Regions from separate parts of the Cohnella sp. genome, predicted to be linked through region 3. Evidence: riboswitches for the same ligand, from Rfam matches in the RefSeq annotation. Region 3 holds a riboswitch; each other region holds the start of a gene.
The links. Region 3 has a riboswitch for cyclic di-AMP ahead of ACESLM_RS18030 (nucleotidyl cyclase domain-containing protein). Riboswitches for the same ligand answer to the same signal wherever they lie in the genome.

Region 1 (10,140 bases), on a different contig from region 3:
CGGCAATCGGCTCATGGTCACGTCCACCCTTCCCGACGAGCAGCAAAACCGCAACCGGTTCGTCACCTATCTCGTCAAAGCTTCTTAAACGCACCAAAGGAGCTTTCGCAACAGACCAACGGAAAAAACAGAAATGGCGGTACAGGGATATCTATCCCCGTACCGCCATTTTTCATTTTCGCACGATTACAGACCGAGCCACTGTTTGAACAGCTGCTTGGTCGTGTCTTTGTTCATCGCCGCGATCGAAGTCGTGAGCGGAATGCCTTTCGGGCAGGAGCGCACGCAGTTCTGCGAGTTGCCGCAGCCCTCGATGCCGCCTTCTTCCATCAGCGCTTCGAGACGCTCGTGGGCGTTCATCTCTCCCGTCGGGTGGGCGTTGAACAGGCGCACTTGCGAGATCGGAGCCGGTCCGATAAAGCTGTTGCGGTCGTTGACGTTCGGACAAGCTTCAAGGCAGACGCCGCACGTCATGCACTTGGACAGCTCGTACGCCCACTGGCGCTTCGATTCCGCCATCCGCGGGCCCGGTCCGAGATCGTACGTTCCGTCGATCGGAATCCACGCTTTGACCTTCTTGAGCGCGTTGAACATGCGCTCGCGGTTAATGACGAGGTCGCGTACGATCGGGAACGTCGACATCGGTTCCAACCGGATCGGCTGCTCCAGCTTGTCGATGAGCGTGCTGCACGCTTGGCGCGGCTTGCCGTTGATGACCATCGAACAAGCGCCGCACACTTCCTCCAGACAGTTGGACTCCCAGCATACCGGAGCGGTTTTCTGGCCCTTCGCGTTAACCGGGTTGCGCTGAATTTCCATCAGTTCGCTGATTACGTTCATGTTCGGGCGGTACGGAACCTCGAATTCCTCCGTGAACGAAGGGGCATCCGGGCGCTCCCGGCGAGTAATAATAAATTTGACTTTACGACCTGCCGCCGATGCAGTCGGTGCTGCTGCAGTTGCTTCCGACATGGATTAGCCCTCCTTCTTCTTGTTGGTGGAATAGTCGCGCTTCCGCGGTTGGATGAGCGATACGTCGACGTCTTCGTACGAAATTTGCGGTCCTTCCGGAGTCCACTTCGCCTTCGTCGTCTTCAGGAAGTTGTCGTCGTCGCGCTCCGGGAATTCCGGCTTGTAGTGGGCGCCGCGGCTTTCGTCGCGCAGGAGCGCTCCGACCGTCATCGACTCGGCCAGCTCAAGCATGTTCCACAGCTGACGAGTGAACGCCGCGCCCGAGTTGTTCCATTGCGCCGTATCGTTAATGTTGATGTTGTTGTAGCGCTGTTTGAGCTCTTTGATCTTGTCGATCGTCTCTTCGAGCTTCTTGTTGTAGCGAACGACGGTCATGTTGTTCGTCATCCACTCTCCAAGCTCCTTGGCCAATACGTACGCGTTCTCTTTGCCGTCCATTTTCGTGATTGCCTCGTACTTGGACGCATGCTTGTTACGCTCGCGCTCGAATACGCTCTCTGCAACGTCCTCGGCGGACTTCTTCAAGCCCTTGATGTATTCGACCGCTTTCGGTCCGGTCACCATGCCGCCGAAGATGGCGGACAACAGGGAGTTTGCGCCCAGACGGTTCGCGCCGTGATATTGATATTCGCATTCGCCGCAAGCGAACAATCCCGGAATGTTTGTCATTTGGTTGTAGTCGACCCATAAACCGCCCATCGAATAGTGTACCGCCGGGAAAATCTGCATCGGGATTTTGCGCGGGTCGTCGCCCGTGAACTTCTCGTAAATCTCGATGATGCCGCCGAGCTTAACGTCAAGCTCCTTCGGATCTTTGTGCGAGAGGTCGAGATATACTTTGTTCTCGCCGTCGATACCCAGCTTCTGGTTGACGCAGACGTCGAAAATTTCCCGCGTTGCGATATCCCGCGGCACGAGGTTGCCGTACGCCGGATATTTCTCTTCGAGGAAGTACCACGGCTTGCCGTCCTTGTATGTCCAGATGCGTCCGCCTTCTCCGCGGGCCGATTCGCTCATGAGACGGTTTTTGTCGTCGCCCGGAATCGCCGTCGGGTGAATCTGGATGAATTCGCCGTTCGCGTAGTAGACGCCTTGCTGGTACACCGCGCTGGCCGCGGTTCCCGTGTTGATGACGGAGTTCGTCGTTTTGCCGAAAATAATACCCGGTCCGCCCGTCGCCAGTATGACCGCGTCGCCGCGGAACGTGACCGATTCCATCGTACGCAGATCCTGCGCGGAGATGCCGCGGCACACGCCGTCGTCGTCGATAACGGCTCCCGTGAACTCCCAGTGCTCGTACTTCTGCACGAGGCCGGCTACTTCCCAGCGGCGCACTTGTTCGTCCAGCGCGTACAGCAGCTGCTGGCCGGTCGTCGCTCCCGCGAACGCCGTGCGGTGATACTGCGTTCCGCCGAAACGGCGGAAGTCGAGCAAGCCTTCCGGAGTCCGGCTGAACATAACGCCCATCCGGTCCATCAGGTGAATGATGCCCGGCGCCGCTTCGCACATCGCTTTGACCGGAGGCTGGTTCGCCAGGAAGTCGCCGCCGTAGACCGTATCGTCGAAGTGCTCCCAAGGGGAGTCTCCTTCACCCTTCGTATTTACAGCTCCGTTGATGCCGCCTTGGGCGCAGACGGAGTGAGATCTTTTAACCGGAACAAGCGAGAACAGATCGACGCGAACGCCGGCTTCCGCCGCTTTGATTGTCGCCATCAGACCGGCAAGACCGCCTCCGACGACAATGACTTTTTGAGTTGCCATGTGTAGTTACTCCTCCCTTAACCTACCGATACCGCGCTTAGCGCCGCAGACGCCGCCGTAGCGAACTCGTCGCTGCGGAAAGCGAAAATGGACAGCAAGAACATAACCGCCAGGATAACGAAGATGCCCATGCAGATTCTGGAAGAAATCTTCTGCGCGCGAGGGCCGATCGTGATTCCCCAGCTGACGAGGAATGCCCAAAGTCCGTTCGCGAAGTGGAACGTCGCGGCCAGAACGCCGACGACGTAAGCCGCCACGGCCCACGGATTGCTGAAAATGTTGTTCATGTGCTGGCCCAATTCCTCATGGGAGACATTGCCCAGAGCAAGCTGAATCCGGGTATCGTAGAAATGCCACGCGACGAATATAAAGGTGATGACCCCCGTAATTCTTTGCCAGGCGAACGCCCAGTTGCGCCCGTAGCTAAATCGGCCCGTGTTGAGATCCGACTGGTAAGCGATGTACAGACCGTACACCCCGTGGAACAAAATCGGCAGCCAGATGATGAACAGCTCCATGAAGAAAATAAGCGGAAGGCTGTTCAACAGATGGATAGCGTCCGAAAATCCTTCCTGCCCCCCCTCGAAGGCCGAGTAGTTCGTCAGCGCATGCTCGGCGATGAACAAGCCGAGCGGGATCACGCCAAGCAGCGAATGAAGCTTGCGCGGTAAATAAGAATTACCTTTCATGTCTAAGTTTGTTCTCCTTTCGCATCCGTGCTTCGACATCGGATGACGATGCTTGTTGCACGGTTGGCATTCGTCACCATTTTGTCACCGCTTTTAAGGTTACTCTATTTTCGCTTATAATGGAACTGCTTATTTAATATTATAACTTATAACTATTCTGCATATGAGATGAGGGACTTCCATGCTTGAAGATATGCGGCTGTTCGCGACAATCGTGGAGCAGACCAGCTTAAACAAAGCGGCGGAAAGATTAAACCTGTCCCAGCCTGCCTTATCCCGACGCCTTGCCCGGCTCGAAGCAGAGCTGGAAGTCGACCTGTTCCGCAGAGTCGGCAAAAGACTGGAGCTGACCGCGGCCGGTCAGGTGACCTACGAGTTCGCGCTGGAGCTCAGACGCTTTCACGGCAGCTACTTGCAAAAGCTGAACGCTTACAAATCGTCCGAAGCCCACATCGCCACGATCGGGGCCAGCCTGACGACGCTGCAGACGACGCTGCCCGATCTCGTGAGGACGATGACCGAGAAGCACCCTCACCTGGAGATTAAGGCCGTAACCGGCAAATCGCACGAAATCGCGGAGCTGGTCAAGGAGCGCAAAGTCGACTTCGGCATCGTCGCCTCTTCCGTCATCGACGATCCCGCCATTACCAGTGTACCCTTATTTGACGACCACCTTATCTTAGTGCTTCCGAGAAACCACATTATATTAGAAAGAACGCACATCGAAATGGCGGATCTCCAGAACTTGCCGATGATCCTGTTCTCCCCTGGCACGTGGTACCGTACGCTGACCGACGAGTTATTGAAAAAATACAACCTGAAGCCCGACGTCCGAATGGAAATCGACTCGTTCGAAGCCATCATTCGGCTGCTGTCCGCTTGCCGCGCCGGCTCGCTGCTTCCCCGATCCTATCTTCGGGAGCAGGTGCTGCTCGACAACGATCTATACCTTCCGCGAATCAAAGAGCTTGAAGAGACGAAAAGAACGACATTTCTCATTCACGGAGACCCTGCCTGGATCGCTCCATCGACGCGTTTCCTGATCGAGGAGACGACCGCATATTTTAATCGGGAAGCCGCGCGTTACAAAGAATCGTAAAGGGGCGGCTTCACCGCCCCCGCTTCTCCGGCAAGCCCAGCAGCTCCGTCAACGCGACCGGCTCGTAATCGTGCTCGCGCAGCCAGTCGATGATTCTCGGAAGCGCTTCGACCGTGCCGGACAAACTCTGCCCTTCTCCACCGCCGGCATGCATCAGAACGACGGAACCCGGTCGAACCGCCCGGGTCACGTTCCGGAATATCTGGTTCGCGCTTAGCTGCCTCCAGTCCGACGAATCGACGTCCCAATTGACGACCGTATAACCCCGCTTTTTCGCCCAGTCCAGCTGCCTCGGCACGATTTCCCCGTACGGGGGACGGACGAGCCTCGGTCTGAACCCGACCGCCGCGGCAATCGCCGTTTCCGCCCTCATGATCTGTTCCTGCACCCTCGCAAGCGACATCTTCGAAAAGTCGGGGTGGCTGTAGGAGTGATTCCCGATATCGTGGCCTTCCCGATGAATGCGTCTGACCTGGTCGGGATATTTGCGCGCTCGCGTGCCGACAACGAAAAAGCTGGCACGAACCCCTTTGCGCTTCAAGATGTCCAGCACTCGCGGCGTAAAGCGAGGATCGGGCACGTCGTCGAACGTCAGAGCCACCTTACGGGACTCGCGCGAAGCGGACAGCACAAATACGCCTTCGTATTTGCGCTCCCATTCGGTCCAGTGGATGCCTGAAGGCTTCGACTGCCCTGCGCTGGCCGAGGCTGCAGAACCGCCCCGCAACGCTAAAAAGGTGACGACGCTTGCCAGCACCATCACCGCTACTCCCAGGCGTTTCATCTTCATCGCCGAACCCTCCCATCCCGCTCATTCTATTTCTAGCCTGAGCGAACGGGATGGTTTTCATTCACCGGAATCGAACGACTCCTGGCACTGTCCGATCTGATCGTTCGTGCCGATCAGCACCATGACGTCCTCCATGGACAATACGTCTTTGGCGGCCGGAGCGATGATCATGCCTTGGGGTTTGTGAATCGCCACGATGCTGCAGCCGAATTTGCCGCGCAAATCGACGTCCTCCAGAGATTTGCCGGACCAGCACCGGGGTACCGCCAGCTCCGCGATCGTATACTTCTTGGACAATTCGATGTAATCGAGCAGGTTGGGCGAGACGAGTTGGTGCGCGACGCGAACACCCATGTCCCGCTCCGGGTAGATGATCCGGTCGACGCCCATCCTTTCCAGCACACGACCGTGCAGATCCGATACCGCCTTGGCTACGACCTTCTTCACTCCGAGCTCCTTCAGCAGAATCGTCGCCAGAATGCTCGCCTGGATATCGTCGCCGATCGCGACGACGCCGCAGTCGAAATTCCGCGCCCCGACGGAACGCAGCACCTCCTCGTCCGTCGCGTCCGCCATGATCGCGTGGGTCAGCACCCCCGACAACTCCTGCACCTTTTCCTCGTCCCGGTCCACACCGAGCACCTCGTACCCCAAACTGATCAATTCCCGGCCGAGGCTGGAGCCGAACCGGCCCAACCCGATAATAACGAATTGATTAAATTTCATGTTTCTCCGTCCTCTACCCGATGATGATTTTACCTTCCGCGTAACGGTAAAGCGATCGTCCCTGCTTAGGCCCCAATGCGTAAGTCAACGTAAGCGGCCCTAGACGACCGATAAACATCAGAACAATAATCGTCAGCTTGCCCGCCAAGCTCAAGTCCGCGGTCAATCCCATCGATAATCCGACGGTGCCGAATGCCGACGTCGCTTCGAACAGAATTTTCAGGAAGCTGGCATCCTCGGTCGTCGCGAGCAGCATCGTTCCCGCCAGCACGATCCCGATACAGAACAGCGTAACGGTAATCGCTTTGTACACCCGCTCCTGGGCGAGCCGCAGCCGAAACAGCACGACGTCCTCCTTGCCTCGCATCATCGCCAGCACCGCGCCGACCAGCACGGCGAACGTCGTCGTCTTGATCCCTCCGCCCGTCGAACCCGGGGAAGCTCCGATAAACATCAGAATGACAATGAAAAATTGCGTCGCTTGGCGCAGTTCGGCAATTTCCACGGTAGAGACGCCTCCCGAGCGGGTCGTCACGGACTGGAACAGCGCGGACAGCGCTTTATGCGAAAAATGCTCATCGCCGATCGAGCGGGGATTCGTGAACTCGAAGATCAAGATGATCAGCGCCCCAACGCCGATCAACGTCGCGGAAACGCTTAGCACAACTTTTGTATGAAGCGAAAACTTCCGTTTATTCCGATAATCGAATAGATCGGCCAGCACGATAAAGCCGAATCCCCCAAGAACGATCAGAGCCATCGAGACGGCGTTCATATAATAATCCTCGGAGTATCGAATGAGGCTGCTGCCGTCCCCGGACAGATCGAAGCCCGCATTGTTGAAGATGGAGATTGCATGAAACGCGCCGTGGTATATCGCTTCTCCGAGCGGCATATCAAGCGCGAAACGGATCGTATACAGCACCGCTCCGGCCAGCTCCAGCGCCAGCGCGTAGAAGATGACTTTGCGCACGAGCCGGACGAGTCCTTCGATGCTGCCCTGATTCAGCGATTCCTGCAAAACCAGCCGTTCCTTGAGCGAAATCCGCCTCCGCAAAATCAGTGCGAACAGCGTGGCCATCGTCATGAAGCCGATGCCGCCGATCTGGATCAGCAGCAAAATGACCCAATGGCCGAACGTGGAGAAGTGAGAGCCCGTATCGAACAGCACGAGACCGGTCACGCATGTCGCCGAAGTCGCGGTGAACAAGGCGTCCACGAAAGAGAGCGGCTCCCGGTTCTCGGACGCGACGGGAAGCATAAGCAGCACGGCCCCCGTCAATATAATGAAAGAAAATCCGAGCAGCAATATTCTCGGAGGAGAAGCATACAACCATCGCACCGCTTTTTTTAACAATTAATCCACCTCTGCTGCACCCGTCGCTTTTTTACGCAAATAAGCAAAAACGCCATAGGCTCCCTCTAGACGCAAAAAAAAGCACTGGAACCCCAGTGCCTTCACTGCACGCGATTCCTGTTCGTATAGCGCCTACGAGGTTAGCTGTCGGGTTCGGGCTCGAACAGGCTGCCCTATCCTCCGCGTCGGTCGCGGTCGGAATTCACCCCGGGATGTTCGAATACAATAGTTCTTGTACACGTCGTCCGTTGGTTCCCCCGTTTTCTGCATGCAGAAATTCGGCCGTTCTATCGGATAAAAGACGTACCACCGCATTATAGTCTTTACCCCGCGGAGGAACAACGTCAAAAAGGGGGCAATCCGGCTCGTTTAGGCATTTTTTCGCACAATTATCCGAAGGATTAGCCATCGGACAGTCATTATCGCTTCGTTTGCTTTCATTTTCGCCGAAAATACGAGATACTAAATGAAAAAATCGGCAGCCGTCAAGAGCGAAGCCACTGTATACGTTTACTTGAATTTCTGCAGGCGAGGAGAGAAACCGAATGATCGAAAATCGACCGCTTCCGCTGGACAAACGCTGGGTTTGGACGGCCGCGATCGGACTGGCATTGTTTTTATTGATCCAAGTGTTCCCCATTACAGGGCAATTGTTTTCCATGCACACCGCCCCCGTGCTCACAAGGGCCGAAGCGGAGCAGCGGGCGATCCAATGGGCCGCCGACAAATTCAACATCCAAGCCTCCGACGTAAAAAAGACGACGGTCACGCATATGACGGACGGCAAAACGAACGGCTACTTATCCAAACATGCGTTGACAGACTCGTACAATAAGCAGTGGGCCGCGGCAACCCCCACCGACGTCTACGTCGTTGAATTGTACGCGGACGGGGTGCCCGGGGCGCTAACCGTCTCGCTCCATATGGAGTCGGGCAGCCTCGTCGCTTGGCGGCACTTGGGCGCGGATTCCGACTCTGCTATCGGCGAAGCCTTATCCTCGTCGGAGGAGCCGACGGCCGAACAAGCCGCCAGCGTGCTGCAGTACGCTTCCTGGTTCGGAGTTCGCACGAGCGATTGGGAATGGGCGGGCGGAACGACCGACGGAGGAGCTTTCGAATACATCTCCCGGCAAGCGGCGATCGGGGAAGCCGAGCTTAAGCTTCAAGTCACCGCTCCGGCGCCATTCCGCCTGACGAGTTCGTCTTTCCCGAGCTGGCAAGGGGGAGCGGTCGATTACCGGGTGGATCTGCCTGAGGCGTTCACAGAATACATGGAAGGGCAAGAACGCTGGGCGACGAGATTGTCGGTATTCGGCTTCATTTTGCCCCAAGTGCTGCTGTTCATCCTGGCGATCGTCTATACGGGGACTCATGGCGGGCATACTTCCTACCGGAGGGGCATTTTCCTCGCTTCCGTCTTTTTCGCGCTGTACGCGGGCCTGACCTATAACATGATTCCGGGTCTGCGGGCAGGTACTTGGGAATCGGGAGTCAGCATAGGGGATACCGTTAATCTTACGGTCAGCCTTGTCACTTACGCGGCGATGGCGCTGCTCACTTATTTCTCGGCCGTCGGCGGAGACGGCTTATGGAAATCGATGGGCCATTCGCTCTGGCCGAGATGGCGGGAATCGGGTTACGGGGAAGCGGTGCTGAAGAGCATGAAGGAAGGCTACTTCCTCGCCTTTATTTTGCTGGGGGCTCAATCCGTCATCCTGCTCGTGCTGGAAAAGAGCTTGGGCGCTTTCGCTTCTTCGGACGCCACGCAGTCGATGTACAATATGAGCATTCCTCTGCTTCTGCCGCTGCTGGCTTGGTGCGCTGGCATATCGGAGGAGCTGCAAAGCCGGCTGTTCGGCATCGGGGTATTCCGCAGCTGGTTCGTCGGCCTCGCGCGCAAGCTGAAAGGCGGCGAGCCTTCGGCCCGAACGGTCGTCGTCCTGACGACGATCGCCATCGTGCCGCCCGGACTGTTCTGGGCGCTCGGCCATGTCGGTTACGCGGTCTATCCGGTTTACACGCGCGTCATCGAACTCGTGCTGCTGTCGTTCCTGTTCGGTTGGTTCATGCTGCGTTTCGGCTTGATGGCCGTCATTTTCGCGCATGTAACGCTCGATGCGATTCTGATGGGCATGCAGATGATGTTCGACGGCTTGCCGGGCGATTTCGCCGGAGGCGTCTTCAGCCTCCTCACCCCGGCTCTCGTCGGCATCGTGATCTGGCGGCTTCATCGAGCGCTTCGTCCTCGGACCTGAAGCTGAGCTGTCTGATACTCTGTTTATACTTATCCGACAGCTCTCTTCTTCGTTCGAACCGCCTGATGAGCTTGCCGGCCAGCCAGAAGACGAGCTTGGCGGCAAGCAGCCCGGCCATAACGTCCGCGATGACATGCTGCTTGATAAACACCGTGGAAACGATAATGCTGACGGCCACGACCGCGATCGGGATTTTCGCCGCCGTTCTTAATCGGCGAGCGCCGTAAATCATAAGAGCGCTCGTCAGCACGTGTACGCTCGGAAAGCAGTTGTAGGGCTGGTCGTTGGCATAAATAAAAGAGACGATACCGTGGAAAAAACCTTCCGTCCCGATCTCGGGGCGGGGAACGGTCGTCTGAAACACCAGGAAAACGAGATTCGACAGCAGCAAGCCGAGGCAAAACGCCAGCAGCAGCCGGAAATATTCCCTCCTGTCTTTGCGAAGAACAAGAACGAATACGACGAACAGGAACGGGTACCACAGCGAGTAA
Region 2 (10,140 bases), on a different contig from region 3:
TCTTGACCGGGGCGATCAGATTGGCATTGCTGCCGATGAACGCATTGTCTCCGATCTCGGTCATTGATTTATTATACCCGTCGTAATTCGCCGTAATCGCCCCGCAGCCGATATTTACGCCCGAGCCGACGATAGCGTCGCCGACGTAGCTCAGATGCGGCACCTTGCTCTCGTCCCCGATCGTGGCGTTCTTGATCTCGACGAAATCCCCGACCTTCACGCGACGCCCCAGCTTCGTTCCCGGCCGCAAATAAGCGAACGGACCGACGTTGCAGCCTTCGGCCACTTCCGCGTCTTCGGCCACCGTCTGACGAATCGTCGCGCCGTCTCCGACGGTTGTATCCGTCAAGTCTGCCGACGGCCCGATTGCGCAATCGGAACCGATCGAAGTCGCGCCGCGAAGAAACGTTCCGGGATAAATAACCGTATCCGCGCCGATCGTAACGCCCGCTTCAATATACGTATTCGCCGCATCGATTATAGTCACGCCATTCGCCTGATGGGCCTCATTAATTCTTTGTCTCATAAGACGTTCGGCTTCTCCGAGAGCGATCCGGTCGTTAACTCCCGTCGCCTCCGCCGGATTCTTGCACTTGCTGGCCGAAATCCGTTCGCCGCGGCCCCGCAGAATGCCGATGACGTCGGTCGCATAGTATTCGCCTTGGGAATTATCGTTCGTCACGTCCGAGAGAGCCGAGAACAGCTTGCGGTTGTCGAAGCAATACGTTCCCGTGTTGATCTCCCGGATCGCCGCCTGCTCCGGAGAACAATCCTTCTGCTCGACGATTCCAAGGACGCTTCCGTCTTCGCCGCGAATGATCCGGCCCAGCCCTAAGGGTTCGGCGACATCCGCCGTCAGCACCGTCGCCGCCGCGCCTTCCCGAACGTGATGCGCAATCAATTCCTTGATCGTATCCGCCGTCACGAGCGGCGTATCGCCGTAAGTGACGACGGTAACGCCGTCTTCCTGTCCGAGCAGCGCTTCGGCCTGCTGTACCGCGTGGCCCGTGCCGAGCTGTTCCGCCTGCAAGGCGTACTCGACCGATTCCCCCAACGCCGTCTTCACGTCTTCCGCGCCATGCCCGACGACGACGACCGTTCTGTCGCACTCGGCGTTCCGAACCGCGTCAAGCACATGACCGACCATGGGCTTGCCGCATACGGGATGCAGCACTTTATATAGTTTGGATTTCATTCTCTTGCCTTGCCCCGCGGCAAGGATGATCGCCATTTTGTTCATTAATGCACAGACCCCTTTCTGTCGCTCCGGTAAACCTTATCTATCATCAGAATCATAGCTTATTCAGGTGTAAATGAAAAGAGAGCCTGTCCAGGCTCTCTCCTCAATATTTCATCATTATGCCCCTTCTACCATGACTTCTTCGTCTTGCGCTGCCCGTTCGTATTCCGCCAGTACTGCGGCTTGGATCTTCTCGCGCGTTCCGGAAGAAATGGGATGGGCAATATCCCGAAACTCTCCATCCGGTGTCCGTTTACTCGGCATAGCGACGAACATGCCATTGTTGCCGTCGATAACGCGAATGTCGTGGACGACGAATTCGTTATCGATCGTGATCGAAGCAATGGCTTTCATGCGCCCCTCCGAATTGACACGGCGGAGTCTCACGTCTGTAATTTGCACTTGTGTTCACCACCTTTGTCCCTCAGAAAGACTTGGTGTAATATTCCACAAAGCAACGCAAATTCCTTCTTAAATATGGAAAAACTCCTGCTAAAAATCAAATAATTTTTTAATTCCTGACAGTTTCGACAGATATCGCCGCGATCAATTCTATTTCGACAAGAACATCCTTCGGCAGCCGTGCCACTTCAACGGTCGAACGGGCCGGAGTGTGCGTTCCGAAGTACGAAGCGTACACTTCGTTGAACTCCGCGAATTGATTCATGTCCTTCAGAAACACGGTCGTTTTGATCACATTCCGGAGGTCGGCGCCCTCGGCGGCCAGAACCGCTTTCAAGTTGGTCAGCACCTGGTGGGTCTGCTCTTGAATGGTTCCGAGTACGAGCTCGCCCGCGGGAGTGAGCGGAATTTGACCTGACGTATACAGCAGGTTGCCCGTCCGAACCGCTTGCGCGTAAGGGCCGATTGCGGCTGGAGCTTCGGATGTGGAGACGATTTTCAAAGTCATGATGTCATCCTCCTAGAAAAAAGTTGCCCGGTTGGACTTTGATTTGCCGAGTCTTCAGATCTACCTCGGACAGACTCGCCAACGATACGTAATCATGAAGCAGCCGTTCCTCGCTGTCGACCTCTCCGGATTCCACGAATACGCCGACTCCGGCGACGACCGCGCGGAATTCGTACAGCAGATCGACCATGCCCTGGATCGTTCCGCCCGCCTTCATGAAGTCGTCTATAATGAGAACCCTGGATTCTTCCTTAAGCGCCCGGCGCGCCAGCGACATCGTCTGAATGCGCTTCGTCGAGCCCGAGACGTAGTTGATGCTGACCGCGGAGCCTTCCGTCACCTTATGATCCCGCCGCACGATGACGACGGGCAGATTCAAGTACTGCGCGGTGGCATGAGCTAGCGGAATCCCCTTCGTCTCGACGGTCATAATCACGTCGATATTCCGGTCCGCGAACGCCGTCGCGAACATTCGGCCTACCTCTTGCATCATCGCCGGTTGACCCAGCAAATCGGTCATATACAAATAACCGCCCGGCAGCAGCCGATCCGGCTGTTCGAGCTCGCGGCAGATCGATCCGATTCTCTCAAGCGCTTGGTCCTTGCGGCACTTCGGCACGAACCGGACGCCGCCGGCCGCGCCGGCCAATGTGTTCAGTTCCCCGATTCCTTCGTCCTCGAACACTTCTTTGATGATGGCCAGATCCTCGCTGATCGAGGATTTAGCCGACTGATACCGTTCGGCGAATGCTGTCAGGGAAATTAACGTATGGGGACGGGCCAATAAATACTGCGTCATCTCTACGAGCCTGGCGCTGCGTTTCAATTTCTTCACGTTCCCCTCTCCCGTCCAAATCCGAATATTTTACCAGTATCATAACACCTTTATACGGTTTTGTTCAACAGAAACGAGAGACAGAGCCTAACGGTCTCTTACTATGTCAACATTCTTACCACATATACCTCTTTGCAGAACCCGCGCAGCGCATTATAGACGCGTGCGACCTTCACTTCCTTGGACACGAGACCGAAGACGGTCGGCCCGCTTCCGGACATGAGCACCCCGTCGGCTCCCGATTTGACCATGCAGTCCTTGATCTGCCTGACCTCCGGATAACGATTCAGCGTGACGTTCTCCAGCACGTTGCCCAGCGACGCGCACATGTCCTGGAACGACTGCCGCGACAGAGCGTCCAGCATGCGCGGAATCGAAGGATGCTCCTTCACCTCGTTCACGCGGAACTTGCCGTACACGTCGGCCGTGGACACGTTGATCGGGGGCTTCGCCAGAATGACCCAGCATTGCGGAGGGGGAGACACCGTCTCCAGCTTCTCTCCTCTTCCTCTGGCCAGCGCGGTGCCTCCGCGAATGCAGAACGGAACGTCCGAGCCGAGTTCGGCGCCCAGCTCCTCCAGCTCCTTCGTAGGCAGCTCCAGATTCCACAGCCGGTTCAACCCTTTCAGCGTCGCCGCCGCGTCGCTGCTGCCGCCCGCCAGTCCGGCCGCCACCGGAATCTGCTTGTCCAGATGAATGTATACGCCGCGCCTGACTCCGTATCGCTCCTTGATCAGCCTCGCCGCCTGGAAGGCCAGGTTCTTCTCGTCGAGGGGAATAAACCCCGCCTGGCTAGACAGCACGATCTGATCGCGGGGAAGCTCCTCCATCTCCAGACGATCGGCCAGATCGACCATCGTCATGATCATCTCCACTTCGTGGAAGCCGTCTTCCCGCTTGCGCAGCACGTCCAGCACGAGGTTGATTTTGGCCGGCGCTTTCTCATAAATTTTAGACAACGTTCTTCACCAACTTCCGGACGATACCTGTATGTAGGCTTGCTCCCAACCAAGAAAACTTTTACATCATTATAGCAAAGGATGCTCGCAAATGCGAAAAGAGGTCGAATTCTCGCGACCCGCGGGAATCCGCCCTCTTGGTTCGTCCGCCGTCAGGATCTCGGCGCTCTGGACGCCGCCTGCTCGGCGATCTGAATGGCGCGTTTCACCATATTGCCGGCGTCCTTCGTGCTGATGCCGCCCCATCCTTCTCGCTGAACCTTGTCGTAGATGCCCAGGTCCTTCGCCAACTCCGCTTTGAATTGCTCCGACATGACGCTTCTTCTTCTGCTCATCGTACGCCTCCTGCTCTCGATGTCTTGGGACGTTCAAGATTAGAATGCCTCGGATGTTCCGCAGGCATGCAAAACGGGCAGCACGGCGCCTTCGGATCGGCGCGGTGCTGCCCGTACTATTCAACCGTCTAATGCGACAAATAATTGATGCGAACCTGACCGTCGTCATTGCACAGCATCACTTCAACGGATTCGGTCAAAATATCGGCGTAGCTGTACGAAACCCGCTTGAACGTGTGCTGCTCCTGGTCCAGCTTGACAATGAAAACCGATGGGTAGATTTCTTCCAGAACCCCCGTGCGTTCGATGGTTTTGCGTCGTCCACCGTTGGCGCGGAGCATGATTTTGGAACCGACGTGAGGCTCCAGGCTTCGCTTGATATCGAGAAGCGTGTTTTTAGCCATGATCCACTACCACCTCTTTCCCTGTAAATTATATCTAAAAACAGGGGAGGTGTCAAATGAATCAAAATATTATATCAACGATGCGGATTTACTGTCAACGGTCATTTTCCTTGAGATTATCCGGTTTTTTTAAAAGATCCTTCATTTCCGTCACAAAATGTTCACATTTTGTTCAGAACTGGCTGCTTTCAAATTCGGGACGCCTATCCGGTAACGCCCCATCGTCTCGATGCCCCCTACGCCCTGCTTGCCGCTGATCGTATGCGCGATGACATCCGTAATGTTGATCGTGTCGCGGAACGGCGTGAACGCCGCGCGTACGGCCACATAGACGGGATCGAGCGCATGGATCATGATGCGGCCGGGAGAGCTGGCGAAATTCGCTCCCGCCTGAAGCAGCGCCTCGAAATGGGATTGGCATGCGCCCGCGACGACGACCAGAGAGTCCCGACTGCGCTCGTAATCCCTGGCGACGTTCACGGCGTGCACGAAGTTCAAGGAGTTCTTGTAGCTACTGAGCTGCTGCAGGTCCTGCCGCTGCTTCAGGACGCCGTCATGGCCTGTGATGACGACGATATCCGGATGGACTTGGGGAAGCATGCGCAGCAGCATGTGCGGCATCTGCGATTCATGGCAATGAACGCCTTCCGCGGGCACCTTCAGCTGCGCGTATACCTGCATGCTCTTCTTCAGATAATTCGGGTCGCCGTCCAGATGAAGCACTTTGCCCGGCATTTCGAAGAACGGCTGCCTCCGGTCGTCCAGCGCTCCCATAAACCCGATGCGGCTGAACTGTCGGCTTCGTTCCTCGCTGATCTTGCGCAGCGATTCGTTCGCTTTAATACGCGCTTGGCGCGTCCCTCCGAGCTCGTCCGGGTTTCGTACCGTTTGAAGATCCTCGATCGGCGCATCCGCCAGCAAGCGATAATCCGTCCCTCTGAGCACGGCTTGCCGAGCGGCGAACGCCGCGACCCGGAATAACACGTCTCCGCCATAGGATTTCCGTACGACTAGATCCCCCTGCTTCATGGGCCACTCACCTCTCCGTCTATCCTATGGAGTCATGAGACGATGGGTGCGCGTCCGGGGGAACGGGATTCGCGCCGACGGGACGTTTTTATCCGAGCATGCCGCTGCGGGTCAGCGCTTCGCACACGGAGGCGAACTCCTCCAGAGACAGCGTCTCCGCACGCCGCTCCGGCTGAATGCCGATCTCCCGAAGCAGATCTCCCAGCTCGGCTTTGCGGTCCTTGCCCGAGAAGGCGGACAAATTGTTCGCCAACGTCTTGCGGCGCTGCGCGAACGAAGTCTGAACGACGCGGAAGAACTTCTCCTCGTCCGCAACGCGAACGGCAGGCTCCGGTCGGCGCTTCAGCTTGATGACCGCCGAGTCCACGTTCGGCTCGGGGATGAAAGCCTTGCCTGGCACGACGCATACCAGCTCGGGCTCGCAGTAGTATTGGACGGCGATGCTCAAGCTGCCGTAATCCTTGCCTCCCGGCTTGGCGGACATTCTTAAGGCGACTTCCTTCTGCACCATGACGACGATGTTCTCGATCGGCAGCTTGTCCTCCAGCAGCTTCATGATAATCGGCGTCGTCACGTAATACGGAAGGTTGGCGACGACGCTGACGCCGGCCAGGCCCGCGAATTGCTCCTGCCAGAGAGCGTGCAAGTCGGTCTTCAGAATATCGCTGTGGACGATGCTCACGCGCTCGTAAGGGGCCATGACGTCCTTCAGGATCGGAATGAGACGCCGGTCGATCTCCACCGCGGCGACCTTGCCCGCGGCCTTGGCAAGCCTCTCCGTCAGCGAGCCGATTCCCGGGCCGACCTCCAGCGCTCCGCGGGTTCCGTCCAATTCCGCCGCGGCGATGATCCGGTCGAGCACATTCCCGTCGATCAGGAAGTTCTGCCCGAGACTCTTCTTGAACGTAAACCCGTGCTTGCGAATAATTTCGCGCGTCCGGTTCGATGTGGCGATGTCGTGCATGCTGATTATCGTCCTTCCCGCTCCAACTGTTCCAGCGCCGCCTGAAACTCGGCCTTCGTAATCCGGAACATGAGACATCTCTTATAAAATTGTTTGCCGTTCGCGTAGCCGATGCCCAGAATTTCTCCCATCCGCTCCCTGCGGCTTGCGGACGCGGCATGAACGATGAGTCCGGCTTCGAGCAAGTCGTTCCATTCGATCTCCGCAGGCTCGTCCGTATCCGTCTCCGGCCCGCGAACCCGGTCCAACGCGCGGCGGATCGCCTCATCGGACGCATGCTCTACGCCGATGCCCCTGCGCCCGCGCGCCTCGTCCTTCGTCAGGAAGGCATGCTTGCACCCCGGCACGCGCTCGGAGACGATCTTGCGGATGCGTTCCCCCGGAGAGTCCGGATCGGTCAGCACGATCACCCCTCTGCGGGCTTGCGCAAGCTCGATCCGCACGAGCACGTCTTCCCCGATTGCCGAGCCTCCGGTCTCGATTGTGTCGGCGCCTACGGCCCGCTTAACCGCCGTCGTATCGTCCTTGCCCTCCACGACAATCATTTCTCGAATCATTCGTTTTCATTCCGCCTTTACTCCGCGCATTCCTTCAAGCGTATACGAGATCGCGGAAGAGGGCAAGTCCGGATGGTCGGCCCTCTAGGGCGTGTATGCATACTCCGAGGGTAGCAGATATGGCCGAATTTTTGTTCCATGCAAGGAACTTTTGTGAAGGCGTACCGGGGGTACGTCAAGCAAAAGTGACGAAGCAGGGGGCGAAAAGGCGGTGATAGATGCCCCTGAGCGGGTTTGCATACACGCCCCTAGCCCGCGCAACGCAAAAATCGGGAAGAAGCCCCAAGAGGCTCTTCCCGACGTAAAGCTCTATTGCATCGCAGCCGACCGACGCGACTAATCCGAGGACGGTTTGACCGGCCCGATCACGTATACCGTATACCCGCGTTTCAATCCGAACTTGTTGGCATACGATTCGCTGTCGTAGTAAATATCGATCTTCTTGCCCTTGACGGCGCTGCCCGTATCTTCCGCCCGGCGGAAGCCGATGCCTTCGATGTAGACCCACCAGCCCAGAGGAATGACTCTCGGGTCGACGGCGATCGTACGGCCTTCCTTCACGGTCGTTCCCGAACGGGTAACTCCGTAGCCTTCGTCCCCCTTGCTCTTGCCCGTGGAAGCGAAGTCCGCGGAATACGCGGTCAACGTTACGTTGCTCAGCATCCGTTTCACTTTGACGCTCTTGCCGTTCAGCTTGACGACCTTCGCTTCCGCGGCTGTCGGCGGTCCATTGTACGACGCCAGAGCCACTTCGGCCTTCTTCTTCGTTCCGATCGCGACGACCTGCTGCACGGCCGGCTTGGCGATCGTCTTCTCGATCATTTCCTGGCTGATCAGCTTGCCGTCTTCGTACACCTTCTCGGTTTTGTAGACGACTACGCCTTTTTGACCTTCGGTAACGACCTTCGTCTTGCCTTCTTCAAGCTCCGCGCTCTTCTGCTCCACAACCTTGAAGGCGATCGGGCGCTGGGTCTCTGTAACCTCTTTGCGCACGCGGACGACCGACACGGTCATTCCTTCCCGCAAGGGACTGCCAAGCTCCGGAACGACGCGGTCGTGCTCGGCCAGCTTGATGTTTAACGACTCAATGACTCCCCTAATCGTATCTTCGCTCGAATAAGCGATTTGCTGTTTGCCATCCGCTTTGATCATGACGCCTACCGCCCGGTCGATGACGAGCCGGCTTCCCTCTTTCAAGAGATCCGTGGCCGCCAAGGAGAGATGGTCGTTAGGTCCGATATAGATGTCCTGTTCTTCAAGCAATCCGAGCACGTTCGACGTTTTCGTGGAAATCACCTTCGAAACGCCGTTGTCGATAATCGTGATGCTCTTGGTCGCCGCCTTCTGCAGCAACGATACGAACATGATGGTGATGGCAAAAACGAGAATTGCGGCCAATAGCGCTGCACGCAAATGCTCATGCTTCCAACGCAGTGCGAAAAGCTTGCCGGTCGGTCGTGGATCATGGGTTTCCTGTACAGGAATTGCGCCCATATCTCGTTCCTCCTTCATAGCCCCGCCGTCGACTGTAATGCATGAATATTGTCAGACGCGACTAATCCAAAATGGTTAACGACTCTTGGCGATCGGACTCGAAATTTTCGCGGATTTCAGCCGGATCGATCAAGCGCCGCCTTCCCCAGTTCAGAATACTCACATGAGAGCATGTTACCCCAGGCAGTTGTGCTGGCAACACAAAAAGCCATCGAGACAGAGGATCTGTTCGTGGCTTCCGCATGATTGGAATTAAGCTAAGTAAAGTAGCGGCACGAGGGTGACCTCTCTCTATCACGCTTGCGGGGTTAGCTGTCGGATTCGGGCAAAGAGAGTCGCCCTAACGGCTGCATGCCCGACGCGTCACTCAGATAGAGCCGCCGTCCCGGCACTTGCCGTATTCACCCCAAGATTGCTCGGACCGCATTGGACGCTCACCTCATGATCGTCGCCGCGTTGGGTCCCCCACTCTCCCGTTCGGGAGATTAAGCGCACTGGAAAAGGAATGTCGTATTCAAACTTTCTGATGAAGATCATAACCTCTGCGCGATAACGGTGTAAAGACGACCGATTGAACGAATTTGCCCATTTTTAAGGAAAAACGATCGGAACCTGCGCGATAATCGCAACAAAAGTCAGTTTTTTCTTCGAAGTGGTCCGTTTTTCTTCCGTTTCTTCCGTTTATCTCGTTATCCCAAAACAGCGCCGGGCATTTTCGCTTGTAATTTCTGCAAGTTCCTCCAAAGAAATGCCTTTAATCTCCGCCGCCGTCTCGGCGACCAGACGCACGTAAGCGGACTCATTTCGCTTCCCTCGATAGGGGTGAGGCGTCAAATATGGAGCATCGGTTTCGATCAGCAATCGATCCATCGGAACCCTCTCCAACACCTCTTTCGGAACGCGAGCGTTCTTGAAAGTGACCGGTCCGCCGAAGGAAATATGGAAATTCATATCCAGGCATATTTTGGCCGTCTCCCAGCTTCCGGAGAAGCAGTGCATGATCCCTCCGACCTCCGAAGCCTTCTCCTCTTTCAGCAATTTTACAATATCCTCGTGCGCGTCCCGATTGTGAATGACGATCGGTTTGCCGATCCGTCGCGCCAACCGAATCTGTTCCCGGAACACCGTGTGCTGAACGTCCTTCGGCGAAGTGTCCCAGTAATAATCAAGCCCGATCTCGCCGATCGCGACGACTTTCGGATGGGTGGTGCACAGCCGTTCGATCCAGGCCAGATCTTCTTCCAGCTTCATGTCGACCGCATCGGTCGGATGCCAGCCTACAACGGCGTAAATAAACGGATATTTCTCCGCCAGCTCCAGCGTAGTCGGGATCGTTTCGCGGTTAAATCCGATGTTGACGATCGTGTCCACGCCGGCTTCCAGCGCGCGTTGAATCATTTCTTCTCGATCGTT
Region 3 (10,140 bases):
CAATCAGCGGCGCAGAGTTTTCGTCCAGGGGCTGCGGCAGATCGGACTTCCGTGCCACGAGCCGCAGGGCGCGTTTTACGCTTTTCCTTCGATCGCCCATACGGGGCTTACCTCGGAGCAGTTCGCTCATCGGCTTCTGCAGGAAGCGAAGGTCGTGACGGTTCCCGGCCACGTGTTCGGGTCGGGCGGCGAAGGATTTATCCGTTGTTCTTATGCCTCGTCCCAGGTACAATTAGAAGAAGCGTTGGAGAGAATCCGCAAATTTCTAAGCTTAATATAGAAGGGATGAGACAGCGAACATGGAAGCGACTAAGATTAACGGCATTAAGTATTATCCGCCTCAGGAAGACTACATCGCCTTCGACAACGAGGAAGACTACGCGGAGAAAGGGCGAGCTTGGGGATTGTTCGCCAAGACGCCGAAGGCGCATTTCTGGTACAAGAGCGCGGCCGCGCAGCATCAGGTCTCGATCAAGGGCTATCAGGAATACGGAAGCATGAGCGTGCTCATCGTCGAATTCGAGGACGGGCGGCTGACGAGCATTCACCCATCCTACCTGAAGGAGATGCAGAGCGGTACGTTCGGCAGGGATCCGGTCGGCGGCGAAGCGGAGGATACGGAGAGCGGCGTACCGTCCGCCGCGGATTCGGGCGCTTCCGGAAGCGACGAAGAGGGCGGCAAGCCGGTTAAAGCGGCAAAGGCGCAGAAGCGGACGAAAGAGAAGAAGGAGAAGCTCGAACTGCCCGTCGACAAAGTAAAATTCACCGCGAAGGTCAAAGAATTCACGACGAAGCCGAACCCGTTCTCGGACCGCGACGACGAAGTGGTGCTGCTGGAGGAGGTTGCCGTGGTCGGCGATTCTCCGCTTGCCATCGGAGACGCGTGGTGCGGCTATAGCAACACGCTGAAAGGCTTCGGACTCGAAGTGGGCAACGTCATCTCTTTCGAAGGGAAAGTCGTGGACAAGAAATTCAACAAAGAAATTTTGTATAAGGTGAACAATCCTTCGAAGATTGTTATTCAGTCATGAAAACAACATAGCACGACACGAAATGAGCTTCCCGCATCCGTGAAGCTCATTTTCGCTCATTCAGGTCGCCGTGCGGTACTCCGCCGCGACGGTTGTGAAAGGGAGGTGCGATGCCGGGAAGGACTGACGGAAGGGGATAGCGACAAAAGAAGTGGAATGCGGAACGGGGAGAAGCGGACAGTTTGATACGCTTGACATTGCCGTTACGTAAAGGTGTACGATCAGTTTGCAAGGAGGGATCGAGATGGAATATACGGTCCAGAAGCTCGGCCGGTTGGCCGGAATCAGCACGCGCACGCTCCGATACTACGACGAAATCGGACTTCTCAAACCGGCGAGAATCAATTCGTCGGGGTATCGGATCTACGGGCAGCGGGAGGTGGATCGCTTGCAGCAAATTTTGTTTTATCGAGAGCTTGACGTCGGCCTCGAGGGGATTAAGGAGATCGTGGGCGCTCCCGAATTCGACGCCCGGAGCGCGCTGACGAAGCACCGCGAGCAGCTTTTGGCCAAGCGGCGGCAGCTCGACGCGCTGATCGCCAATATCGATCTGACCTTAGCCCATCAAGAGGGGATGACGAACATGAGCGACCAACAGAAGTTCGAAGGCTTTAAACAGCAGCTCATCGACGATAACGAGGCTAAATACGGCGAGGAGATCCGCGCCAAATACGGCAACGAGCGAGTGGACAAATCCAACGCGAAGATCAAAAACATGACGAAGGAACAGCACGAGGAGATCGAGCGCTTGTCGGAAGACATTCACGCGACGCTCGCCCAGGCGTTCGCGACGGGAAATCCGGCGGGCGAATTGGCGCAGAAGGCTGCCGATCTGCATCGCCGCTGGCTTACTTTCTACTGGGACCCATACACGAAGGAAGCCCATGCGGGAGTAGCCCAAATGTACGTGGACGACGAACGGTTCAGAGCCTATTACGACAAGGATCAGCCGGGCATTGCGGAGTTTCTGCGGGACGCCGTCCGAATCTATACGGGAATCGACGCCTAATCCGTCAGGGGGAGGTTGTCCTCTAAGCAAAGCAAGTCGTTCCGAGCGCCGTTCAAGCGGCGCTGGGGGGAGGCTGCCGCTGAGGGCAGCCTCTATTTCATATCTGAATCATCTCCGACAAAATAAATTCATCGTCCAGAGGACGCCGAAGGCGTTTTTGCTTGCGTAAAAAGGGGTTGACAGCCCGTGCGTATTAAGGGCATAATACGCATGTGGTGTATGAACTACTTAGTACACACACTTATGGCGATTGCGAGGTATCGGTATGAGAACAGGCGGAGGCTGGGAAGAAGTCGAGTTCAACAGCCGGGAACCGGTCTATCTGCAGGTAGTTCGGCATTTCAAAGAGATGATCGTCGCCGGGAGGCTGGAGGCGGGCCAGGTGATCCCTTCGCGGAGAGAGCTGGGAACGCTGCTGAAAATCAACCCGAATACGGCGCAGAGATCTTATAAGGAGATGGAGGAACGGAAATTGATCGTAACGGAAGGAAATTCGCCAAGCCGAATCACCCAGGACGACGCCGTACTGCGGGCGATTCGCGCGGAGCTGCTCGGGGAAGCGGTCGACGCCTTCGTCTCGGCGGTCAGGAAAGTCGACGTTCCGGTCGAAGAACTGCTTGATTTGGTGAAGAGCAAATACATAGAGGCGCTGTCCTCCAGCCCTGCCGACGTCGCGGCGGAAGGAGGCGCGGAGCGGCCATGATCGAGTTGAAGGGAGTTCGCAAGCGGTATCGCGGGCGTTACGTGCTGAACGGATTGTCGTTTACGGCGGAGAAAGGCAACATCACCTGCTTGATCGGCATGAACGGAGCGGGCAAGTCGACCGTTATGAAGGCGATCATGGGGCTCGTGCCCGTCAAGGAGGGGCAAATTCTCGTGAACGGAAAGCCGCGCGGGAGATGGATATACGAGAAAATCAGCTTCGTTCCGGATCATCTGACGATGCCTCTGAGTATGAAGATGTCCGAGGGGCTGACCTTTATGGCGGATTTCTACGCGAGCTGGAACGCGGAGCGGGCAGCCGAGCTGATGCGTTTCTTCCGGCTGGAGCCCGGCGAGAAGATCGGCAATCTGTCGAAGGGGACGGCTGCCAAATACAACCTGGTGCTCGGACTGGCTCCGAATTCCGACTACGTGCTGATGGACGAACCGTTTTCCGGAATTGACCTGTTTAGCCGGGAGATGATCGCGGACGTGTTTTCCAGCGATCTGATCGAAGAGCGCGGCGTTCTGCTGACGACGCACGAGATCGGCGAGGTGGAGCATCTGATCGATAAAGCGGTCATTCTGCAGAACGGAAAAGCGGAGATGGAATTCGACTGCGAGACGATGCGCAGCGAAGAGGGCAAGTCGATCGTCGACGTGATGAGAGAGGTGTATTCGCGTTGAGAAACTACCTGAAGCTTCTGCATATGGAAATCCATCGTTTCCGATATATCCTGTTCGCGTTGATAGGGCTGACGGCGCTTGTGCAGATGTGCGCGATCGCATTCAACGCGATAGGGGAGGTCAATAAAAGAAACGCCTATTTTGAGCAAACGGGCCGGGCTCCCGAGGAGTTTTTCGCTGCCATGTCGTATACCCGCGCGGTGCAGGAGACGCAATTCTGGTTTGCCGTTCCCGTCGGGCTCAGCATCGCGGTTCTCGTGATCTACGCGTTTCTGATCTGGTATCGCGATTGGTTCGGAAGAAGCACGTTCGCGTATCGGCTGCTCTCGCTTCCGTCCGAGCGAAGGAACGTTTATTTCGCCAAGCTGACCGCCATCTTAACGTTCGTGTTCGTCCTGATCGGATTTCAACTGCTGCTTATGCCGATCGGAAGAGCGATCTTCGCGATGATTGCGCCGGCCGATCAACTGCAGCCATCCTATATCGCGGACGCGATTTTCGCCAACCAAGTATTCAAAATCTTGCTGCCGCGCTCATTCGCGGAATTCTTCGTCAACTACGGTTTGGGAATCATCTCGCTGCTCGTCCTGTTCGCGTCGATTCTGCTGGAGCGAAGCTATCGCTGGCTCGGCATCGTGTACGGACTGGCGTATGCCGGCTTCTGTGCGCTGCTGATGGTTTACCCGCTGCTTGCGCTTGGCCGGAATTATTCCGCGGGCTACTTCTATACCGAGGAAGCGTACGCAATTCAAATGGCGATCGACGCGCTGATCGTCGTCTCGTCCGTCTGGCTGGGATTGCATTTATTGAAGAAAAAAGTATCGGTGTAAGGGAGGAGACGGCGAACGATGAAACGTTACCTTTTATCGATGGCGCTGGGCGTATTCGCGGTCGGCTCGATCGGAGCTTATTATGCGTCCGGTACGGAAGGAGATGCGCCGCGGTACAAGCTGGTTACGCTGGAAGGCGATGCCGGGGAAGCCGCCAAGATGCGGCTCAGCGGCTCCTATATAGGAGGAGTCGGATCGAAGGCGCTTGAGCTTACCGTCGATGGAACGAATTATCAATTGACGCAATCGTTTTACGAGAAGTATTTGAAGGACAACCGGTATTTGACGTCGCGTTACGAGGACATGAAAGCATTGAAACGGGAGCATCGGGATTTTATGAGAGCGAGAAGCAACGTGGACAGCTTTTACAAGGATTCGGAGTGGCTGATCTACGCGGACATCTTCCTCTACGGTCCACGCGGCGTTTACGATTGGCGGACGGAGCTGAAGATGGACGTCTTGGAAGAGGCGACGGGGCGCGTCAACGAGATCAGAATTGAGCTGAACGTTGCAAAGCAGGTAAGCTGGCTCAGGGTAGAAGACGTTCAGCGCATCGGTGACGAAGTGCACGTCCTATCCCAGGTACGCTATAGAACGGGGCCAACTGCAGACGGTCCCTCCGCAGTGGAATTCCGCGATTATATCGTCGATCTGCATACCGGCGAGCTGCTGAGAGAGGCGGCGCTCGTCTCCGAGGAGCTGGCTGTCTCCGACTCGGCGGGGCCGGGAGGAGCTCTGGCGGCGCAGTCCGTGACAAGCGAGATTAGCCTTTCTGCTATTTCCAGCGAGGTACGCTCACAGCCCTCCGAGTACGTCGTGCTGGCAACGAGCAAAAGCGAGCAATCCGTAAACGAGGACGGCAAAGAGATGAAGCAAACGCGCCGTTTCGCGGTTTTCTCCTACCGCACGGGCAAGCTGACGCCGCTGCCCGAGCCGTCGCCCGGCTTAAGCGCCTATTCGAACATCCAGAGCGAGCTTAGCGGGGAGCTTTTCACCATTCTGTATTCCGATCGTGGGAGCCTGGCGATCGCCCGCTATAACGTTGCAACAGGGGCGCAGGAGCAGGGCGAACTGACCTTGACGGCCGAGCAGTTTGGAGGACAGTCGATCCACAGCGTGAGCTTGGCGCAAAATCGGGTGTACGTTCTGCTGACTACGGTGAGCTCTAACAAGACTCGCATTTCCGACGGAAGACAGCTTGCGGCCGTCGTGCTGGATGCCGGCAGCGGAGAGCTGCTGTACAAAGGGGAAGCCGCATACGACGGACCGGCCGAGAAAGCTGACGAGTTCCGCAAAAATCTGTGGCTGACCAACGTCAATGCCGATCGCCCGTAACCCGCACGAGGAGCTGCTTCGACAAGAGAGGATCGCGCTGCTCAGAAAACTGGAGGAGCTCGGCTATTCGATCGCCTATTACGTACTGCGCTGCGAGGAGCAAGCCGTGGAAGCAACGCGGGCCGCGCTGCTCGCGGCGGGTGGGGACGTCGAGCTGCACAGATTGCCGGCCGAGGCGCAGAGAGAGAAATTCGCCCGGCTGGCCATGAGCTCGGCGATCGCGGTTAGACGCGATAGATTGCTGCGGCATGCGGAATAAACGACAAACGCTCTTCCTCGGAGATACGGGGAAGAGCGTTGTTTACGTACGGCGAATATGGTAGACGCACTTGCGATCGCCGGACGCGAGGCAGTCCGAACGCGTCACTTCCGCGCCCAGCAGCGTCTCGAACAGCTTCAGCTCGCAGGAGCAAGCCTGATTGTACTTGTTGGCGACCTGCGAGATCGGACAATTGTACTCGGTCAACACGTAGTCGTCGTCGGAATCCTTCTCCCAGGATGCCATGTAGCCGTTCTCGTTCTGAATGTCCGACAATGCGGCGACTTTCGCTTCGAGCTCTTTGCCGGCCATTTTCGCCTCGTACCTTTTCAGCAGAGTCGCCTTGCGGCGCTCGAAGAGAAGATTGACCATCGATTCGCCGGCTTCGTCCTCCAATTCGGTGAGCAGGTCGAGGGCGACGGCATGATATTTCTTCGGAAAATAGTCGTCCGCCCGTGCAGTCAGACGGTAGACGGCCGCAGGCCGGCCCATCGGCAGCCTGACGGTCGTCGATTCGATCAGATCGTCCCGCTCGAGATTGGAAATATGCCTCCTTACTGCCATGCCGGTAATGCCCAGCTGATCGGTAAGCTCCTTGGCGGTCAGCTCTCCCGAAGTTTTCAGCATTTGCATAATTCTGTTGCGCGTGGACAGATCCGAATCTTCCTTCAATACGTCACCTCCCGGGATTAACGGACCGATTCGGCCGCGGCCAGATCGTGCTCGGCGCATTCCGCCGAGCAGTACCCTCGATGCTCCTCTTCGCATTTGTCGCATACGAGGTGCTGCAGATGGCAGGTGTCGTCCGCGCAGTTAATGTAGCGATCCGTCTTCGTTCCGCAGTGATGGCACTCGCCGACCAGCGTATGCTCCTCGGTCTGGTTGATGCGCACCGAGACGCGTTCGTCGAACACGTAGCAATTGCCGTCGAAGCCGCGTCCCTGCACTTCCGGATCTTGCCCGTACGTGACAATGCCGCCGTCGAGCTGGTAGACGTCGCCGAAGCCTTCGTTCTTCAGCACGGCCGTCAGCATCTCGCAGCGGATGCCTCCCGTGCAGTAAGTGAGAATCGGCTTGCCTCTGTGCTCGGTCAGATTGTTGCGGATCCACTCGGGGAACTCGCGGAACGTCTTCAGATCAGGCTTGATCGCACCCCGGAAGTGGCCCAGATCGTACTCGTAGTCGCTGCGGCCGTCAAGGATGATGACGTCGTCCTGCTGCATTTTCTCATGAAACTGCTTCGGAGTGAGCCGCGCGCCTCCGTCGACGTTCGGATCGAGCTCCTTGTCGTAGCGCAGCGTCACGAGTTCTTTCTTGTAGCGTACGAATATTTTCTGGAACGCGTGGCCGTCGGCCTCATCGATCTTGAACAGCAGATCGGAGAAGAGAGGATGGGCGTGCATCGCAGCCATGTAGGCGTCGGTTTGCTCGACCGTGCCGGAGAGCGTTCCGTTGATTCCCTGATCCGCGATCAGAATTCGGCCCTTGATGCCGAGCTCTTTGCAAAATTGCAGATGTTCGGCGGTGAACTCCTCGGCGTTCGGAACTTTAACGTATTTATAGAACAGCAGGATTCGGTAATCTTTTGTAGACATCGTTAACACCTTTCCGTCGGCTATTGCAGGTAGCCGGTAATACGATAATCGTAGCGGTTCGCCCTCACATAGTCAACATAAAGGTTTATTATGTTGCCAAAAACGGTTTGACATCCTTAGCTGATCGGCGTACTATAAATATACGCTTAATTTCCGTCCGCTTACGGGTGGAAAACGGGGGAACCGATCATTCAGGGGCGAATCGTTCGCGCAGAACGTAGGGTACCATCTACCCGAGTCCGTCAGCTAACCTCGTCGGCAGAGATGGGTCTGAGAATTCGATATTTATTTTCATTTCGGACCCTTATTCAGGGTCTTTTTGCGTTCTCTTAATGACCCGAACAGGAGGTGTTAACGATGCAGCAGGCGGAATCCGTCAGAACGACTTACGATAGCTTGATGGAGCGGACGAGGCAGCTCGTGCAGCGCATGGAGGAGACGGAGGCGTTCGTTCCATCCGAGGAACAGTACGCCGTCCTTCACTTGACCGTCGAAGCCGACGGGCAGGAAGGCGGGGATCGCGACTTGAGCCGGGCGCAGATCGGCGTCAGGCGATTCGTAACCGTCATCGCGCAGATCGTCTCCGGCTGGGGAGGCCAGCTGATCGAAGCGAGCCACCAGTCGTATACGGCTATCTTTCCGATGTCGGAAGCAGATGCGGTTGGACGGAGCTGTCTGTGCGGCGTGCAGATCGTCCAGGCGATCGACGCCGTCGTCAATCCGTCCCTTGCGGAGGAGGGCATTCCGTTCCGCTTCCGCGGCGGCGTCGGCGTCAGCATGGGGCGCGTATACAGCTTCCATACGGGGCTGTCTCTCCCGGCGAACAGCCTGTATTACGGCGAAGCGATGACGAGCGCGGTCGAATACGCCAACATGACGGACGGACAGGTGATCGTGGACAAAGTCGTCAAGGAGCACTTCGAGCGCTCCGGATCGGAATATCAAGTCCAATTCGTGCCCTATCGCTATCATGAATGGGTCGGTTATCGGTTTCATATCGGTTAACGGCGTCAGCAGGGGACTATCCCTCGTCATCGGGAGATGACGGCGGGGGTGGTCTTTTTTGTTGGCGGATCTTCAATCTGTCTCCAGCTTTGCCGATGAGAGATACATAGAGCGTCGAGCCGCCTGGCCGGCGCCTTTCCTCACTTAAATTACATTCCAATCAAAGGCAGGTTGATTCATGCAGCACGTTCACGGTTCCTACGACACCGCTCTTGTCGTATTCTCTTACGTCGTCGCGGTCGTCGCATCCTATACGGTATTGGATTTGGCGGGACGCGTCAGCGAGTCCTCGGGCTTCAGCCGGGCCATGTGGCTGGTGTTCGGCGCCGCCGGGATGGGCATGGGCATCTGGTCGATGCATTTCGTCGGGATGATGGCTTTTAAGCTGGATGTCCCCGTAGCCTATGATCTTACGCTTGTCATCGTTTCCGTTCTCGTCGCCATTATCGCCTCATACGTCGCATTATCGGTCGTCGGCAAGAATCAGCCGACGATGGGGAACCTGCTTGGAGGAGGGCTGCTGCTGGCCGTCGGCATCTCGGCGATGCACTACATCGGGATGGCGGCCATGCTGATCGACATTATGTACGACCCGCTCATGTTCGCGCTATCGATATTGATCGCCGTCGTCGCGTCTATCGCCGCGCTGTGGCTCGCGTTTTATTTTCGCAAGGAGAGCGGCGAGGGAGAAGTGTGGAAGAAGCTGGGCAGTGGCCTGATTATGGGCGGAGCGATCGTCGGCATGCATTATACGGGCATGTTCGCCGCGAGCTTCCATATCGGCACCCGTTCGGAGATCGCCTCCGGCATGCTGCTCGATCAGAAGTGGCTCGCTTATTTTATATCGGGCGGCACCTTGTTTACCCTCGGCCTTTCGCTGCTCGGGATCTTCGTGTCGAAGCGATTCTCGCGTAAAGATTCGGAGATCGAATTGAAGTCGCGGGAAATCTACTTGAAAAATCAGGAGCTTCAGCGGTTGAACGACCATTTGGAGGAACTCGTCCGCGAGCGCACGGCTCAGCTCGAGAAGGCGCACGACGAAGCGATCCAGGCGAACCGGATCAAGAGCCAGTTTCTGGCCAATATGAGCCATGAGCTCAGAACGCCGCTGAATGCCATAATCGGTTACAGCGAGATGCTCGTCGAAGAAGCGGAGGAGCTCGGCGAGCCGGCTTTTGCCGCCGATCTGGAGAAGATCAGCAAGTCGGGCAAGCATCTGCTGGCGCTGATCAACGACATTCTCGACATCTCCAAGATCGAGGCGGGGAAAATGGACGTCTATCTGGAAACGTGCGACCTCGGAAGCGTCCTCCAAGAAGTGATGTCCACGGTCAAGCCGCTGATCGAGAGCAACGGCAATCGGCTCGAGACGAAGTGGGAAGACGCCGTCATGACGACGGACGTCACGAAGCTGAGGCAAATTATGCTTAATCTGCTCAGCAACGCCGCCAAGTTTACCCGCGACGGCGCGATTCGGATCGAAGGACGTCTAATGGAGAAAAAGGGGACGAGCGGCTATTCGATCCGAGTGGCGGACTCCGGGATCGGGATGACGGAGGAGCAGATCGGCAAGTTGTTCCAGCCGTTCACCCAGGCGGATTCCTCCACGACGCGCAAATACGGGGGGACGGGACTCGGGCTGACGATTACGCAGCGCTTCTGCGAACTGCTGGGCGGAGACATCTCG

Region 1: it holds a riboswitch for cyclic di-AMP, as region 3 does, so the genes downstream of both, ACESLM_RS19925 (TrkH family potassium uptake protein) here and ACESLM_RS18030 (nucleotidyl cyclase domain-containing protein) in region 3, are expected to answer to the same signal.
Region 2: it holds a riboswitch for cyclic di-AMP, as region 3 does, so the genes downstream of both, ACESLM_RS12350 (resuscitation-promoting factor) here and ACESLM_RS18030 (nucleotidyl cyclase domain-containing protein) in region 3, are expected to answer to the same signal.

Annotation. Positions count from the first base shown of each region.
Region 1 covers NZ_JBEPYQ010000065.1:10,035-20,174, reverse strand. The annotation lists gene ACESLM_RS19960 (TolB-like translocation protein) at 1-88, shown strand, start outside; gene sdhB (succinate dehydrogenase iron-sulfur subunit) at 187-972, opposite strand; gene sdhA (succinate dehydrogenase flavoprotein subunit) at 976-2,733, opposite strand; gene ACESLM_RS19945 (succinate dehydrogenase cytochrome b558 subunit) at 2,751-3,422, opposite strand; gene ACESLM_RS19940 (LysR substrate-binding domain-containing protein) at 3,604-4,521, shown strand; gene ACESLM_RS19935 (polysaccharide deacetylase family protein) at 4,532-5,311, opposite strand; gene ACESLM_RS19930 (potassium channel family protein) at 5,369-6,037, opposite strand; gene ACESLM_RS19925 (TrkH family potassium uptake protein) at 6,051-7,394, opposite strand; cyclic di-AMP (ydaO/yuaA leader) riboswitch at 7,508-7,688, opposite strand; gene ACESLM_RS19920 (hypothetical protein) at 7,940-9,649, shown strand; gene ACESLM_RS19915 (phosphatase PAP2 family protein) at 9,585-10,140, opposite strand, start outside.
Region 2 covers NZ_JBEPYQ010000031.1:21,458-31,597, forward strand. The annotation lists gene glmU (bifunctional UDP-N-acetylglucosamine diphosphorylase/glucosamine-1-phosphate N-acetyltransferase GlmU) at 1-1,240, opposite strand, end outside; gene spoVG (septation regulator SpoVG) at 1,358-1,642, opposite strand; gene ACESLM_RS12310 (RidA family protein) at 1,752-2,150, opposite strand; gene purR (pur operon repressor) at 2,155-2,985, opposite strand; gene ispE (4-(cytidine 5'-diphospho)-2-C-methyl-D-erythritol kinase) at 3,087-3,944, opposite strand; gene ACESLM_RS12325 (small, acid-soluble spore protein, alpha/beta type) at 4,097-4,279, opposite strand; gene veg (biofilm formation stimulator Veg) at 4,408-4,683, opposite strand; gene yabG (sporulation peptidase YabG) at 4,834-5,712, opposite strand; gene rsmA (16S rRNA (adenine(1518)-N(6)/adenine(1519)-N(6))-dimethyltransferase RsmA) at 5,801-6,676, opposite strand; gene rnmV (ribonuclease M5) at 6,682-7,233, opposite strand; gene ACESLM_RS12350 (resuscitation-promoting factor) at 7,570-8,727, opposite strand; cyclic di-AMP (ydaO/yuaA leader) riboswitch at 9,010-9,229, opposite strand; gene ACESLM_RS12355 (TatD family hydrolase) at 9,409-10,140, opposite strand, start outside.
Region 3 covers NZ_JBEPYQ010000055.1:23,698-33,837, forward strand. The annotation lists gene ACESLM_RS17980 (aminotransferase class I/II-fold pyridoxal phosphate-dependent enzyme) at 1-280, shown strand, start outside; gene ACESLM_RS17985 (hypothetical protein) at 300-1,031, shown strand; gene ACESLM_RS17990 (MerR family transcriptional regulator) at 1,276-2,040, shown strand; gene ACESLM_RS17995 (GntR family transcriptional regulator) at 2,306-2,743, shown strand; gene ACESLM_RS18000 (ATP-binding cassette domain-containing protein) at 2,740-3,429, shown strand; gene ACESLM_RS18005 (hypothetical protein) at 3,426-4,259, shown strand; gene ACESLM_RS18010 (hypothetical protein) at 4,278-5,594, shown strand; gene ACESLM_RS18015 (hypothetical protein) at 5,578-5,853, shown strand; gene ACESLM_RS18020 (helix-turn-helix transcriptional regulator) at 5,896-6,525, opposite strand; gene trhO (oxygen-dependent tRNA uridine(34) hydroxylase TrhO) at 6,543-7,448, opposite strand; cyclic di-AMP (ydaO/yuaA leader) riboswitch at 7,582-7,724, shown strand; gene ACESLM_RS18030 (nucleotidyl cyclase domain-containing protein) at 7,806-8,453, shown strand; gene ACESLM_RS18035 (response regulator) at 8,632-10,140, shown strand, end outside.